2 regions of the Janthinobacterium sp. GW460-12-1-14-LB5 genome follow, and region 1 is predicted to be linked to the other one. Evidence: riboswitches for the same ligand, from Rfam matches in the RefSeq annotation. Region 1 holds a riboswitch; the other holds the start of a gene.

Region 1 (6,445 bases):
GCGACAGCAGCGCCACCGCCTGCTGTCGCGCAGGCAGCACGCGGCACCGGCGCTGCTGCCAAATCAACAGCGCTATCATGACGATACTCTTCCTTTGAAATCAAATACTTACGTTCTGTTTTGCTGCGCTGCGGCAGCGGGCATGCGCCTTGCAATACTGGTCATCACCATCTCGCGTTTTGACTTTACTCAAGGATAATCACCCATGCGCCGTTCGACTGCTCCCGCCGACTCTTCCCCATTTCCTTTCCACCTGACGCCAGTGCGCCGCGCGCTGCGCTCGGCCTTCGCCATCGGCGGCCTGATGCTCGCCCCAGGTCTGGCCCATGCGGAAACGCCTGGCGCCGATGTCATTGCCGCGGCCGACGCCAATGGCTCGGGCGAGGGCGCCTCGCTGCAATCGGTGACGGTGACGGCGCAAAAGCGCGAGGAATCGGCACAGAAGGTGCCCAGCGCGATCACGGTGTTAGGCGGCAAGGAGCTGCTCGACACGGGCATCGGCCGCTCGGCCAGCGAAATCCTCAATTACGTGCCGAATGCCTCGGCCGGCACGCAGCAGCACGGCCGCCCGCGCTGGTGGATACGCGGCGTGGGCGCGGGCCAGCAGCAGGTGGACTTTCCGAATCCCGTCGGCTTCTACCTTGATGACGTCTACATCAGCAATTCCAGCGCCACGGGCTTTCCCCTGTTCGACCTGGACCGGGTGGAAGTGCTGCGCGGCCCGCAAGGCACCCTGTGGGGCAAGAACACGACGGGCGGCGCCATCAACGTGATCTCGCGCAAACCCTCGTTCAAATCCAGCGGCTACGCCAAGCTTGACTACGGCAGCTACGACACCACCGTGGCCGAAGGCGCCATCGGCGGCGCGCTGATCGACGAGGTGCTGGCGGGGCGGCTGTCCTTCCATACGGAGCAGCAGGACAAGGGCCGCTTCCACAACCAGTTTACGGGCGAACGCGATGGAAAACTCAAGGACAGCGCCATCCGCGGCCAGCTCAAGGCCCTGATCGGGCGCGACCTGACGGCGAATCTGAACCTGCATTACCGCGACTACACGACCAAGGGCGCCACCACGACCGTGGCCAGCTATGGCGCCAATGGCGTGTACCGCAACGGCTACGTCCCCAGCACGAATCCCGACGACGTCAGCACGAATGCGCCGGCCGACAGCGACGTGCAACAGGGCGGCGCCCAGCTGAACCTCGAATATGCGCTGGGCGAAGTGACCCTCACTTCCATCACGGGCTATGAAAATTTCAGGAACGAAGCCACGGGCGACAGCGACAATACGCCGCTGGAAGTGGGCCGCAGCCGTTCCAAGGCCAGCAGCCGGCAAGTGTCGCAGGAGCTGCGCCTGACGTCTCCGCAGAACGGCGCCGTGAGCTGGGTGGCGGGTCTGTTCTACTTCAATGAAAAGATCGATGCCGATTCGGCCGGCGCGCGCCTGCCCAACGGCACCGTGCCGGCGCTGGCGGGCAGCACGCAGCCCGTCGGCTACAACCGCACCATCTACCAGCACAAGGCGCGCAGCGCGGCCATCTTCGGCAGCACCACCGTCAACTTCAGCGAGCAGCTGCTGTCCACGTTCGGCTTGCGCTGGACGACGGAAACCAAGGACCTGGACTTGCAGCGCGTGCAGGCCGTCTCGAACACGGTGACGTTCGGCGATGCGGCCAACTGGTGGAACACGGTCCGGGGCGGCAATTACACGGCCGCCTCCGTGGCCAACAACAATTTCACGTCGAATCCATCGACCACGTGGAACGCGCTGACGTATGACGTGACGCCCGAATACCGCTTCAGCCGCACCCTGCGCGGCTACCTGAAGTACGCGCACGGCATCAAGTCCGGCGGCTACAACACCAGCGCCACGGACGTGCGCGCGCTGAACACGGTGAAGCCGGAAACCCTGAACTCGTTCGAGGCGGGCATCAAGTCCGAATGGCTGGACGGGCGTTTGAATTTCAACGCCAACGTTTTTCACTATGATTACAAGAACGTGCAGGTGAATATCACGGGCGTGTACAACGGCGACCCCACGCAAAGCGTCAATTACCTGCAGAACGTGCGCAAGGCCCACGTCAACGGCGCGGAATTCGAGATCGAGGCGCAGCCGACGGACAACCTGCACGTCAATGCCAACCTGGGCCTGCTGCGCACGGAATTCGACGATTTCGCCATCCAGAACAATGGCGGCGACCGCTCCGGCAACGAATTCGTGCGCTCGCCCCACGTGACGGCCCTGCTGGCGGCCGATTACCGCTACCCGCTGGGCAATGGCGCGCAACTGGTCTTCAGCGGCGACGTGCGCTACACGTCGAAGCAGTACTACTATGTCGACCCGCAAAATGCCGCGCGCAACCTGCTGAACCAGGGCGGCTTCGCGCTGGCCAACGCCCGCCTGTCGTACGTGCTCCCGGGCGGCAAGCAGCGCATCACGGCGTATGCGAACAACCTGGCCGACAAGGTCTACCGCAACCACACGCTTACCAGCTTCGTGCCCGGCGCCGTCAACGGCGACACGGTGATCATCGGCCAGGGCCGCACAGTGGGCGCGTCGTACACGCTGCAGTTCTGACCGCGCAGGGCAGAGGCAGGGGCGATATGCTATAGTCGCCGGGCATGGCTGCCGCACCCGCTGCGCTGGCCATGCAACGTTCTCAGGGCGGGGTGCGATTCCCCACCGGCGGTAATGGCATGCGTGCCTAGCCCGCGAGCGCTTGCCGGCACGGTCTTCGGGCCATGACGGCAAGGTCAGCAGACCTGGTGTGATTCCGGGGCCGACGGTATAGTCCGGATAAAGAGAGAGCGGGATGGCATCATTGTGTCGACGCCGGCATCCGCCCGGCGCATGGACGGCCTGCGTTTGCCGTCGGTGCGTCTGCGCGCGTGCCTGCATGCGCAGTTGGGCGTGGCTTTCATGCGCCCGTCATATCCCCTTCGATCCGATGCCCTGTTTTTATTATTCTTGAAAACAGGAGTCTTTTATATGTCACAAGCATCACACGCAACACCAGCCAAACGCATCGCCTTCATCCAGGCGGGCTGGCACCGCGACATCGTCGCGCAATGCAGGCTGTCGTTTATCGCGGAAATGGCCGCGCTGGGCTTCGCCGAGAGCGATATCGACGTCATCGACGTCGCCGGCGCCTTTGAAATCCCCCTGCATGCGCAAGTGCTGGCCAAAAGCGGCCGGTACGCGGCGATTGCCGCTTCCGCCCTGGTGGTGGACGGCGGCATCTACCGCCATGATTTCGTCGCCGATGCCGTCATTTCCGGCATGATGCAGGTGCAGCTGGCGACGGGCGTGCCCGTGCTGTCGGCCGTGCTGACCCCGCACCACTTCCATGCGGGCCAGGAGCACCAGGCATTCTACTTCCAGCACTTCAAGGTCAAGGGCGTGGAACTGGCGACGGCCTGCGCCGCCACCATCCATTCGCTGCAGCGGCTGGCGCAACCGGCCAGCGCGCCGCAGGCGGCGCTGGCAGCCTAGCAGCCGGCCTGCCGTGAATCGATAGTGCCTGTGGGGCCAGCACATGTTGCCATGGGCTGGCCCCATTTCCTTATGCCGCCTGCCGCAGCAGCGCGTCGAGCCTGCGCTGCGCCTCTTCCAATGGCCGGCGGTCGATCCAGCTGTCGATGTCGACGTCGCGGTCGAGAAAACCGTGCTGCAATTGAAAATCCTTCTGCTGGCGGAACAGCGCCACCTTGTCGTCGGACAGGTCGGGCGCCAGGGTCAGGTGAAAACCGTCGCGGTAGGCTTCGGCCACGGCGTCGGCGCCGGCCCGCGTCTCGCCCTGCAGGATGGCCAGCACATCTTCTTTGTGGCTGCGCGCCCAGTGCGCGGCGCGCAAGGTCTGCGTCAGGAAGCGCACGACCAGCTCGAAATGCTGTTCCAGCATGGATGCATGCACGGTGATCGGGCGCGGCGTGCCGTTGTTGACGCGGAAGCGCCGGTCGGGCAGGGCGTCGATGGCTATGCCCACTTCCAGCCCCGCCGCGCGGGCCGCCTCGGCCGCCGCCGCGCCTTTCACGTAGACGGCGTCGACTTCGCCGCGCAAGAGCGGGCCTATGCCTTGCCACAGGCCCGCGCCCAGATTGGCCGATGCCTGGGCGTCGGCACCCACTTCCACCAGCCGCACGTCGTCGAGCGTGAGGCCGGCCGATGCCAGCACGCCCTTGTAGCCGGCCAGGCTCATGCCGCGCGCGATGCTGCGCCCGCGCCGGTTCTCGCGCAAGTCTTCGGCGCGGAACACGGGCAGCGCCAGGCGCTTGCCCTGCAGCTGCGCGGGCGTGGCGATGCCGGAACCGGGGCGCACGAGGATGGCTTGCCATTCGTCGATCCAGGTCAGGCCGATCAGACGCGTGGGCGCCCCTTGCGCGCGCGCGGGCAGGGCCAGCAGGTTGCCCCCTTCGCGCACGAGCGTGGACAAGCCATGGTCGTAGTGGTGGCGCGCCAGCTCGCCGCCCACTTCCTGCAGCGTCTTTAACGCGATGCCGTCGCGGGCGAATTCCTCGTCCAGCCAGCCAAGCTTGTAGGCCAGGCCCGTGGCCGTGGGCACGGGACAGCGGGTGAACCAGACGGTATCGACGGCGGGGGCGGTTGCGGTAGTCATGGGATTCTTTCGTGGTGGGTGGAGCCTGTAATCGTGCAGGAAACGTGCCCGCGCCGCTTGCTGGCTTGCCGACAGCCGCTGCGCACAACGCTGCTGCCGCGCCAGCAGCCGCTGTTGCGCAGGCAGCAGCGCTCCGCCATTTTTGCGGCCCCGGCGCTGGCACGCGTCTTGCGAAAGTAGACGGTAGACGAAACCCGGTCTCAACCTCTTTACCGAATGGAGCATGACATGACGGACGTGGCACAAGCACAAGCACCAGAGCAAGTACAAACCCAGGAGTTGACGGCGGCCGAACTGGCCTTCGTGGAGCAGGTGCGGCGCGATGCGCAGACCGCCTTCGACGGCTTGCGCGAGACGGGCAGTCTGACGGCCAACGGCACGGTGGGCTTTGTCGAGCGCACGCCCGCTGGCGACAAGGTGGTGGTGGTCAACGATCCCGGCCCGTTCCGCCGCGGCCAGCCCCTGAAGGCGGCCGTGCTGGCGCTGGACGGCACGGTGCTGCTCGGCGACGCCAACAACGGCGGCGCACGCTATTTAAAGCTGTTCCGCGAGCGGCCCGAGGTCACGTCGATCTCGCACGTGCACTCGCCATCGCTGGGCGCGTGGGCGCAGACGCACCGCACCCTGCCGATCCGCTACGTGCCCGTGCAGCGCTACCAGCTGGTGCGCGAAATCCCCATCTATATCGACCGCCGCCAGCCGGAAGTCGATTTCATCCTCGGCGAAATCGCCCGCAATACGCATGCCACGGCCATCCTGGAAGCGAACGGCGGCGCCACCGTGTGGGGCAAGCAGGGCTTGCTGCAGCTGGCCGAATTCATCCTGCTGCTGGAAGAGGGCGCGCAGATCCAGATCGCGGCCGAAGCCATCGGCGGTTCGCGCGACTTCGGTCCCGGCGTGCTGCTGCAGCAATGGAAGATGAGCAAGCTGATCGACACGGCGCGCGCGCTGTCCTTGTTGCCTGCCACCGACCTGGTGTAACCCTTACAAGAACAGGCTCGCAATGTCATTGAAATTCTTACGTTTGAGCTGGCGCAAGGTACTCGCTACCGCCCTGGCGGCCAGCGTGCTGGCGCCAGCCATCGCGTCGGCGGCCGATCCGCTGCCGGCCGCCGTGCGCATCGCCGTCGTGGCGCGCACGGCACCGTCCGGCAAGACCGTGTTTGCCGGTTCTGCCGCCCAGGTGGCCGCGCAAGGCTGGCTGGCGGCCGAACTGGGCAAGCTGGGCGTGAAGCTGGAATGGGTGCCCGTCACCACCAATTCCGTGGCGACGCAAGTCAACGAGGCGTTTGCCAACCGTTCGATCGACCTGGCCCAGTATGGCGACCTGCCATCGATCATCGCCAATGCCTCGGGCTTGCAGACGCGGCTGATTTTGCCTGGCGGCAGCTTCAGCAACACCTATCTGGTGGTGCCGAACGGCTCGACGGCCCGCTCGATCAAGGACTTGAAGGGCAAGAAGATCGCCCTGCACCGGGGCCGGCCGTGGGAATACCCATTCGCGCGCCTGCTCGAAGCGAATGGCATGACCTTGCGCGACGTCAAGATCCTCAATCTGAACCCGCAGGCGGGCGCGGCGGCCGTGGCGACGGGCGGCGCCGATGCCTTCTTCACCCTCAGCGATGCTTTCCTGCTGGAAGATAAAAAGGTGGGCAAGATCATCTGGTCCAGCAAGGCGCCGCCGCAGGACTGGAAGATGCGCGCCGAACTGTGGGCCGACAGCGGCTTCCTGCAACGCTGGCCGCAGCTGGCCCAGCTGGTGGTGACGGCGTATGTGCGCGAGCACCACCGGGCCGCCGGCGCCGGTGGCGAAGACGAGTACGTGCGCA
Region 2 (6,445 bases), on a different contig from region 1:
GCGCGGCACGCCATCGACGCGCGGGTTGTCGCCATACATGGCATGCTGGACGGCATCGTAGAACACGGCTTCCGGCTGCGCCATGCTGTTTTTCGCCAGGTCCTGCTGCTTGCCGATGAAGGACTGGTACAGGCCCGCATCCTTGCGCACGTCATGGAAATACAGATACACCAGTTGCAGCATGGCTTCCACATCCGCGCTGCTGGCCGAGCCGCCAAAGCCTTCGCTCAGCTCGCCCAGCGAAGCGCCCACGTTGACCGTCTTGCCGGCCAGCACTTTCTGCAAGTCCAGCGGCGCCATATCTTTCAGCCCCATGCTGCCGACCACGGCGCTGGCATAGCGGGCATTGTAGATGTCGGCATCGCCGAACAGCGACTGGCCGCCGAAACGGGTCGAACCCATCAGCACCTGGTCGTTCTTGAAGTCCGTCGGTTTCAGCAGCACGCGCACGCCATTGCCCAGGGTCAGTTCCGTCACGCCGATGGCGCTGTTCAGTTTTTCCGAGACGATGCTGCCGCCGGCCGGCGGGCCGTCCATCAGCTTACTGGCAAGCACTTTTTCCGTGCGCGGCTCGACGGTTTGCCGCTCCGCCTGCGCCACCGCGTCGAGCAATTGCTGCTGCGTCGGTACGGTCGAGGCCGCATCGCCCGCCTTCGGCTCGGCGCCCATGAAGACCACCAGTTTCTTTTGCTGGTCGGGAATCACCTTGGCCACCGTTTCGTTGATTTCCTGCAAGGTTACCTGCGGCAAGAGTTCCTGCGCGTACAGCAATTCATTGGCGATGCCGGGAATGGCTTCCTGCTCCAGGAAGTTGCGCGAATACTCGGCCACGAAACCGGCCGAATCGGACTTGTCGCGTTCGCTGTAGGCGCGCTCGTAATTGCGCAACATATCCTTGCGCGCGCGGTCCAGCTCAGCCTGGCTGAAACCGAAGCGGCGCGCCCGCTCGTCTTCCTGCACCAGCGCATCGACGGCCGGCTGCACGCCGCCCTTGCCCAGCAAGGCATACGCGCTGAACGATTCATAGCCGCGCACCAGCTTGCCCATGCTGCTGCCGCCCTGGATGAACGGCGGGTTGGCTTGCTGCGTCAATTCCTGCATGCGGGCGCTGAGCATTTGCCCATACAGGTTTTCGATCATCTGGCGGCGGTAGTCGGCAATCGTGACGGGTTCCTGCGCGGCGCGGATCGGGTAGCGGATGAAGACGCTGTCGTCGGGCGCTTCCTTGTCCGTGATCACCAGCGCTTCCGTTTGCGAGCGCTGCGGCACTTCCGCATACAGGCGCGGACGCGGTTTCGCGGGGTTTTTCAGCTTGCCGAAATGCTGACGGATCAGCTTTTCAGCCTGGCCCGGCTCCACGTCGCCCACCACCATCACGGCCATCAGGTCGGGACGGTACCAATCCTTGTAGAAACGCTTGATGGCTTCCGGCTTGAAGGTCTTCAGCACGGATTCCTTGCCGATCGGCATGCGCTGCGCATAGCGCGAACCGTTCAGCAGCTTCGGATACAGCACCTTGTTCATGCGGTCGCTGGCGCCCTTGCCCAGGCGCGCCTCTTCCAGCACGATGCCGCGCTCGCTGTTGATGTCGGCCGGATTGAATTTCAAGCCATGCGCCCAGTCTTCCAGCACGAGAAAACCCTTTTCCAGGTTTTCCTTCTTGTTCGTCGGAATCGGCAACACGTAGACGGTTTCATCGAAACTCGTGTAGGCATTCAAGTCGGCGCCGAACTTCACGCCGATCGATTGCAAGTAGGAAATCAGCTCATTGCGCTTGAAATGCGTGGAACCATTGAAGGCCATGTGTTCCGTGAAATGCGCGAGACCTTGCTGGTCGTCATCTTCCAGGATGGAGCCGGCTTTCACCACCAGCCGCAATTCCACTTTCTGGGCGGGACGGGCATTTTTCTTGATGTAATAGGTCAAGCCGTTCGGCAATTTTCCTACGGTAACTTCTGGTGCCAGCGGCAGGGGATCGGTCAAACGGATTTCCGCCTGGGCCATGCAGGCGCAGGCCAGCAAGACGGCGCCCGAGATCAGGCGTAATTTACTCAGCTTCATGTATTCTCAACGGTAAGATTCAGTAGCCATACCTTACACTGAAATTCTGTTTCCGCCATTAAAAACAGCTTAGGAAAAACCGCTTTTCCCAGGCAACTTTGCCGAATGACAAACTCAACGGTGTCCTGCCAGGTTTTTTCAATTGTGCTAAAGTATTGCCGCCGGTCATGTGGACCGGCACAACAATACGTCTTCGGGGCGGGGTGCGATTCCCCACCGGCGGTAAGACCGGCAACGGTCAAGCCCGCGAGCGCTTTCCAGGCACCGCCTGGTGAGGTCAGCAGATCTGGTGTGACTCCAGAGCCGACGGTATAGTCCGGATGAAAGAAGATGTGCAGTAGTGTGATGTCCCATCGACCTGTCGATGCGGCCAGTTGCGTCTATTCGCTTGCCCTGCAGCGTTTTTCGCCTATGCGAGGAGCGTTTCACCATGTTAGTCAACAGCTATACCCTGCTTTCCAACGACCTGGAAGGTCGCATCCAGTCCGCCCTGGCCGCCATGCGCGCCGGCATCCCCGTCATCCTGCTCGACGATTTCGACCGTGAAAACGAAGCCGACCTGATCCTGTCTGCCGAAAAATTGACGAACGAAACCATGGCTTTGCTGATCCGCGAATGCAGCGGCATCGTCTGCCTGTGCCTGCCGACGGACGTCGTCAGCAAGCTGGAATTGCCGCCCATGTCGTCCGACAACGGCAGCCGCTACGGTACGCCGTTCACCGTCTCCATCGAGGCGCGCGACGGCGTCACGACGGGCGTGTCGGCCGCCGACCGCGTCACCACCATCCGCGCCGCCATCGCGCCAAATGCCAAGCCCGCAGACCTGGTGCGCCCCGGCCACGTGTTCCCCCTGCGCGCCGCGCCCGGCGGCGTGCTCGAGCGCCGTGGCCACACGGAAGGCTCTGTCGACCTGTCGCGCATGGCGGGCCTGAACCCGGCCGCCGTGCTGTGCGAACTGATGAACCCGGATGGCACCATGATGCGCGGCGACGATATCGAGCGCTTCGCCGAACTGCACGGCATGCCGATCCTGACCATCGAGGAACTGGTGGAGTGGCGCAGCAAGCACGCGCAATAATCCGTCAAGCGGCAGCTACCGCCTTCGGCAAATGCACGTGCCGGTAGACGAGGCCCGCCGCCAGGCCATACGCGGCGGCGATCGTCGCGTAAGCCAGCGGCAGGCGCAGCGACCAGTCGGGCAGCACGTGCAGGATGCTGCCGATCAGCGCCACGCCCACCAGCGCGCCGATCTGCCGGTTCGCATTCAGGGCCGCCGCCGCGCTGTTCGCATGCCGCTTGCCGGCCACCCGCATCACGGTGGCCGTCATGGCGGGAATGGCGATGCCGATGGCCACATTCATGACGGCCGTGCCCAGCGCCAGCCAGCCATACGGCGTGCCCGGACGCAAGCCCATCAGCAGCAAGGCCATGACGGCACCCACCAGCAAGCCTAGCAGCATGGGCAGGCGCGTGCCATGACGCGCCGCAATATTTCCCGCCATAAAGTTTCCCACCGTATAGGCCGCCATCATGGGCAACAGGCGCAAGCCCGACTGCAGGGCATCGGCACCGCCCGACTGCTGCAAAAACAGGCTCAATAAGAACAATTGCCCGAACACGCAGAAATTGATCAGAAACCCCACGCCATTGGCCGCGCCAAAGCTGCTGCTGTGAAACAGTTCACGCGGCAACAGCGGATGGCTGCCGCTGCGCTCGCGCCGCAGCAATTGCCAGGCCGACAGCACCGTCAATGCGCCCGCCGCCAGCACGCCGGGCGACAGCCAGCCCAGCACGGGGCCTTCGATCAGCACGAAACTCAGGCCCGCCAGCGCCGCCACACCGAGCGCATGGCTGAACAGCGACAAATCGCGCGGCTGGCGCGCCGGCGCCACCAGCAGCAGCTGCGCCATGACGATGGCCAGCACGCCCAGCGGCACGTTGACCCAGAAGACGCTGCGCCAGCCGAACTGGTGCACGAGGATGCCGCCGATCAGGGGGCCGGACGCACCGGCCACGCCCACCAGCGCCGACCAGGCACCGAGCATGCGCGTGCGCTCGCGCTCGTCTTCGAAGCTGTGCGTGAGCAGGCTGAGCGAACTGGGCATGAACAGGGCCGCGCCCGCGCCCTGCAGCAAACGCGCCGCCGTCAAGAAATGTCCGTCGGGCGCGGCGCCGCACAGGATAGAACCGAGGATGAAGACGCCGAGGCCGCCCTGGTACACGGCTTTCGGCCCGTAGCGGTCGGCCAGCGCGCCGCCGGCCAGCAGCAGCGCGGCAAACGTCAAGGTGTAGCCATCAACCACCCAGACCAGGCCCGTCAGCGGAATATTCAAGTCCAGCGCGATATCGGACAGCGCCACGTTGACGGCCGTGACGTCGAGCATGGCCATGACGAAGCCGAAGGCCAGGGTCAGCAGGATCAAGCCGCTGGCGCGGTGCGGTGTGGGGGCAGTCATGGTACTCCTTGCAGTAACAGGGGGCAGCCATTATGCGAGCGTTGCGCGATGCGGTAAACAGGCATAAACTCGGCACACTGATGCAAAAATGCATCACCATATAAAACAGGAGAAGCAGCTTGGATTGGGATAACGCGCGCATCTTTCTGGCCATCGGCCGGGCCGGCACCCTGCGCGGCGCGGCCGCCCTGCTGTGCATCGACCAGGCCACGTGCGGGCGCCGCCTGGCCGCGCTGGAAGCGTCGCTGGGCGCCACCCTGTTCCTGCGCACGCCGTCGGGCTACGTGCCCACGCCGGCCGGCGAACTGGCGCTCACGGCCGCCGAAGCGATGGAGCGGGCGGCCGACAAGCTGCAGCGCGAGATGCAGGGCGTCGACAACCGTTTAAGCGGCCTGGTGCGCGTGGCCACGACGGACACCATGGCCAGCCATTTCGTCATCCGCGCCATGCAGCGGCTGCACGCGGCCCACCCGGACATCCGCATCGTGCTCAACGTGGCGCCCGCGCTGGCCAGCCTGACGCGGCGCGAAGCGGACCTGGCCGTGCGCGGCGTGCGCCCCACCGACCCGGACCTGATCTCGCGCCACCTGGTCAAGCGCAGCCTGGGCCTGTATGCATCGAAAACCTATCTGGCCGAACGGGGCGAACCCGTGCGCGGCACGGCGCTGGCCGGCCACGACATCGTCATCTACCACCATTCCGTGACGCCGCGCCATGGAGAGAAAATCGCCGGCGAGCCCGTCGCCAACGCCCGGGTCGCCATGGAAGTCAATTCGGCGGCGATGCTGCAGGAAGCCACGCGCGCGGGGCTGGGCGTGGCCGAGCTGGCCACCCACCTGGGCGACATCGACCCGCAGCTGGTGCGCATCTGGCCCGAGCGGGCGGAAAGCTACGACGTGTGGCTGGTCATGCATGCGGATCTGAACCGCTCGGCCCGCGTGCGCGCGGCGGCCGACGCCATCATCGCCAGCGTGGGCACCGCCAGCGCCGTCTGACAGGGGCGCACAATAGTGCCGAAAAGAAACTTTCTTTTTGATAAGTCTGATAAAATCCGCCCCCCCGCCGCGCGCAGCCGCCGCCACCCGCCGCGGGATCCCTCAATCCCCCTGGAGAATTCTTATGCTTATCTGGCAAGGCTTCGGCATACTCGCCCCCCTCATCTGTTTGATCGTTGTCATGGCCGCACAGGCGCTGTTTGGCGCCACCCTGGGCGAGGCATACACGAAGAGCCACGCCTGGCCCCTGGCGCTGGCCTTCCTGCTGGCAGCGGCCGCCAGCTGGTATGCGGGCGTGCGCCTGAACAGCGCGCCAGGCCGCGAACTGATCGACCCGGCCACGCAGGAAAGAGTGATCCTGCGCAAGCGCCACACCCTGTTCTGGATCCCGATGCAATACATCGCCGTGCTGATGGTCGTCATGGCCGGCTTCGCCCTGTTCGAATAGGCGCGCACGCCTGACGTGCCCGGCGGGCGGGCTGATGTTAAGATGCCATGATGACCCTATCCGTCTCCCTCATCATCAGCCTGCGCCGTTTGCACCGGGCCACCATGGCCTGGCTGGTCAGCTGGTGGCGCATGCTGCATTTCGCCATTCTCGTGTTTTCGCTGGCCCTGTCGCCGTCGAGCTATAACCGCGACAACCGCCCCATCCTCGCGCACCGCCTGGTAACGAACACGGCGCCCAATCTCGTGTGGTTCAGCGTCGCCTGCGCGCTCGTCAGCCTGGTGCTCATCCGCATCGTCGTCGTCAGCGCGCAAAGCTACGGCCTGTCGCGCTATGCGCTGGAAATGGTGGTGCGCGTGCTGGTGCTGGAACTGATACCGCTGACGGCCGCCCTGTTCGTCGCGCTGCGCCTGACCCTGCCCGACGGCATTGCGTTTGCGCAAATGCGCTCGTCCGGCATGCTCGACACCATGCAGCGCCAGGGC

Evidence for each region. Region 1 has a riboswitch for FMN ahead of AC07X6_RS22640 (6,7-dimethyl-8-ribityllumazine synthase). Riboswitches for the same ligand answer to the same signal wherever they lie in the genome.
Region 2: linked by a shared signal. The riboswitch ahead of ribB (3,4-dihydroxy-2-butanone-4-phosphate synthase) and the one ahead of AC07X6_RS22640 (6,7-dimethyl-8-ribityllumazine synthase) in region 1 are both predicted to bind FMN.

The regions. Positions count from the first base shown of each region.
Region 1 covers NZ_JBWKYD010000024.1:75,073-81,517, forward strand. The annotation lists gene AC07X6_RS22635 (TonB-dependent receptor) at 206-2,578, shown strand; FMN riboswitch at 2,653-2,814, shown strand; gene AC07X6_RS22640 (6,7-dimethyl-8-ribityllumazine synthase) at 2,990-3,493, shown strand; gene AC07X6_RS22645 (ABC transporter substrate-binding protein) at 3,564-4,616, opposite strand; gene AC07X6_RS22650 (class II aldolase/adducin family protein) at 4,845-5,597, shown strand; gene AC07X6_RS22655 (PhnD/SsuA/transferrin family substrate-binding protein) at 5,620-6,445, shown strand, end outside.
Region 2 covers NZ_JBWKYD010000003.1:108,861-115,305, forward strand. The annotation lists gene AC07X6_RS03660 (M16 family metallopeptidase) at 1-2,061, opposite strand, end outside; FMN riboswitch at 2,247-2,397, shown strand; gene ribB (3,4-dihydroxy-2-butanone-4-phosphate synthase) at 2,492-3,139, shown strand; gene AC07X6_RS03670 (MFS transporter) at 3,144-4,517, opposite strand; gene AC07X6_RS03675 (LysR family transcriptional regulator) at 4,637-5,512, shown strand; gene AC07X6_RS03680 (hypothetical protein) at 5,637-5,960, shown strand; gene AC07X6_RS03685 (MlaE family ABC transporter permease) at 6,011-6,445, shown strand, end outside.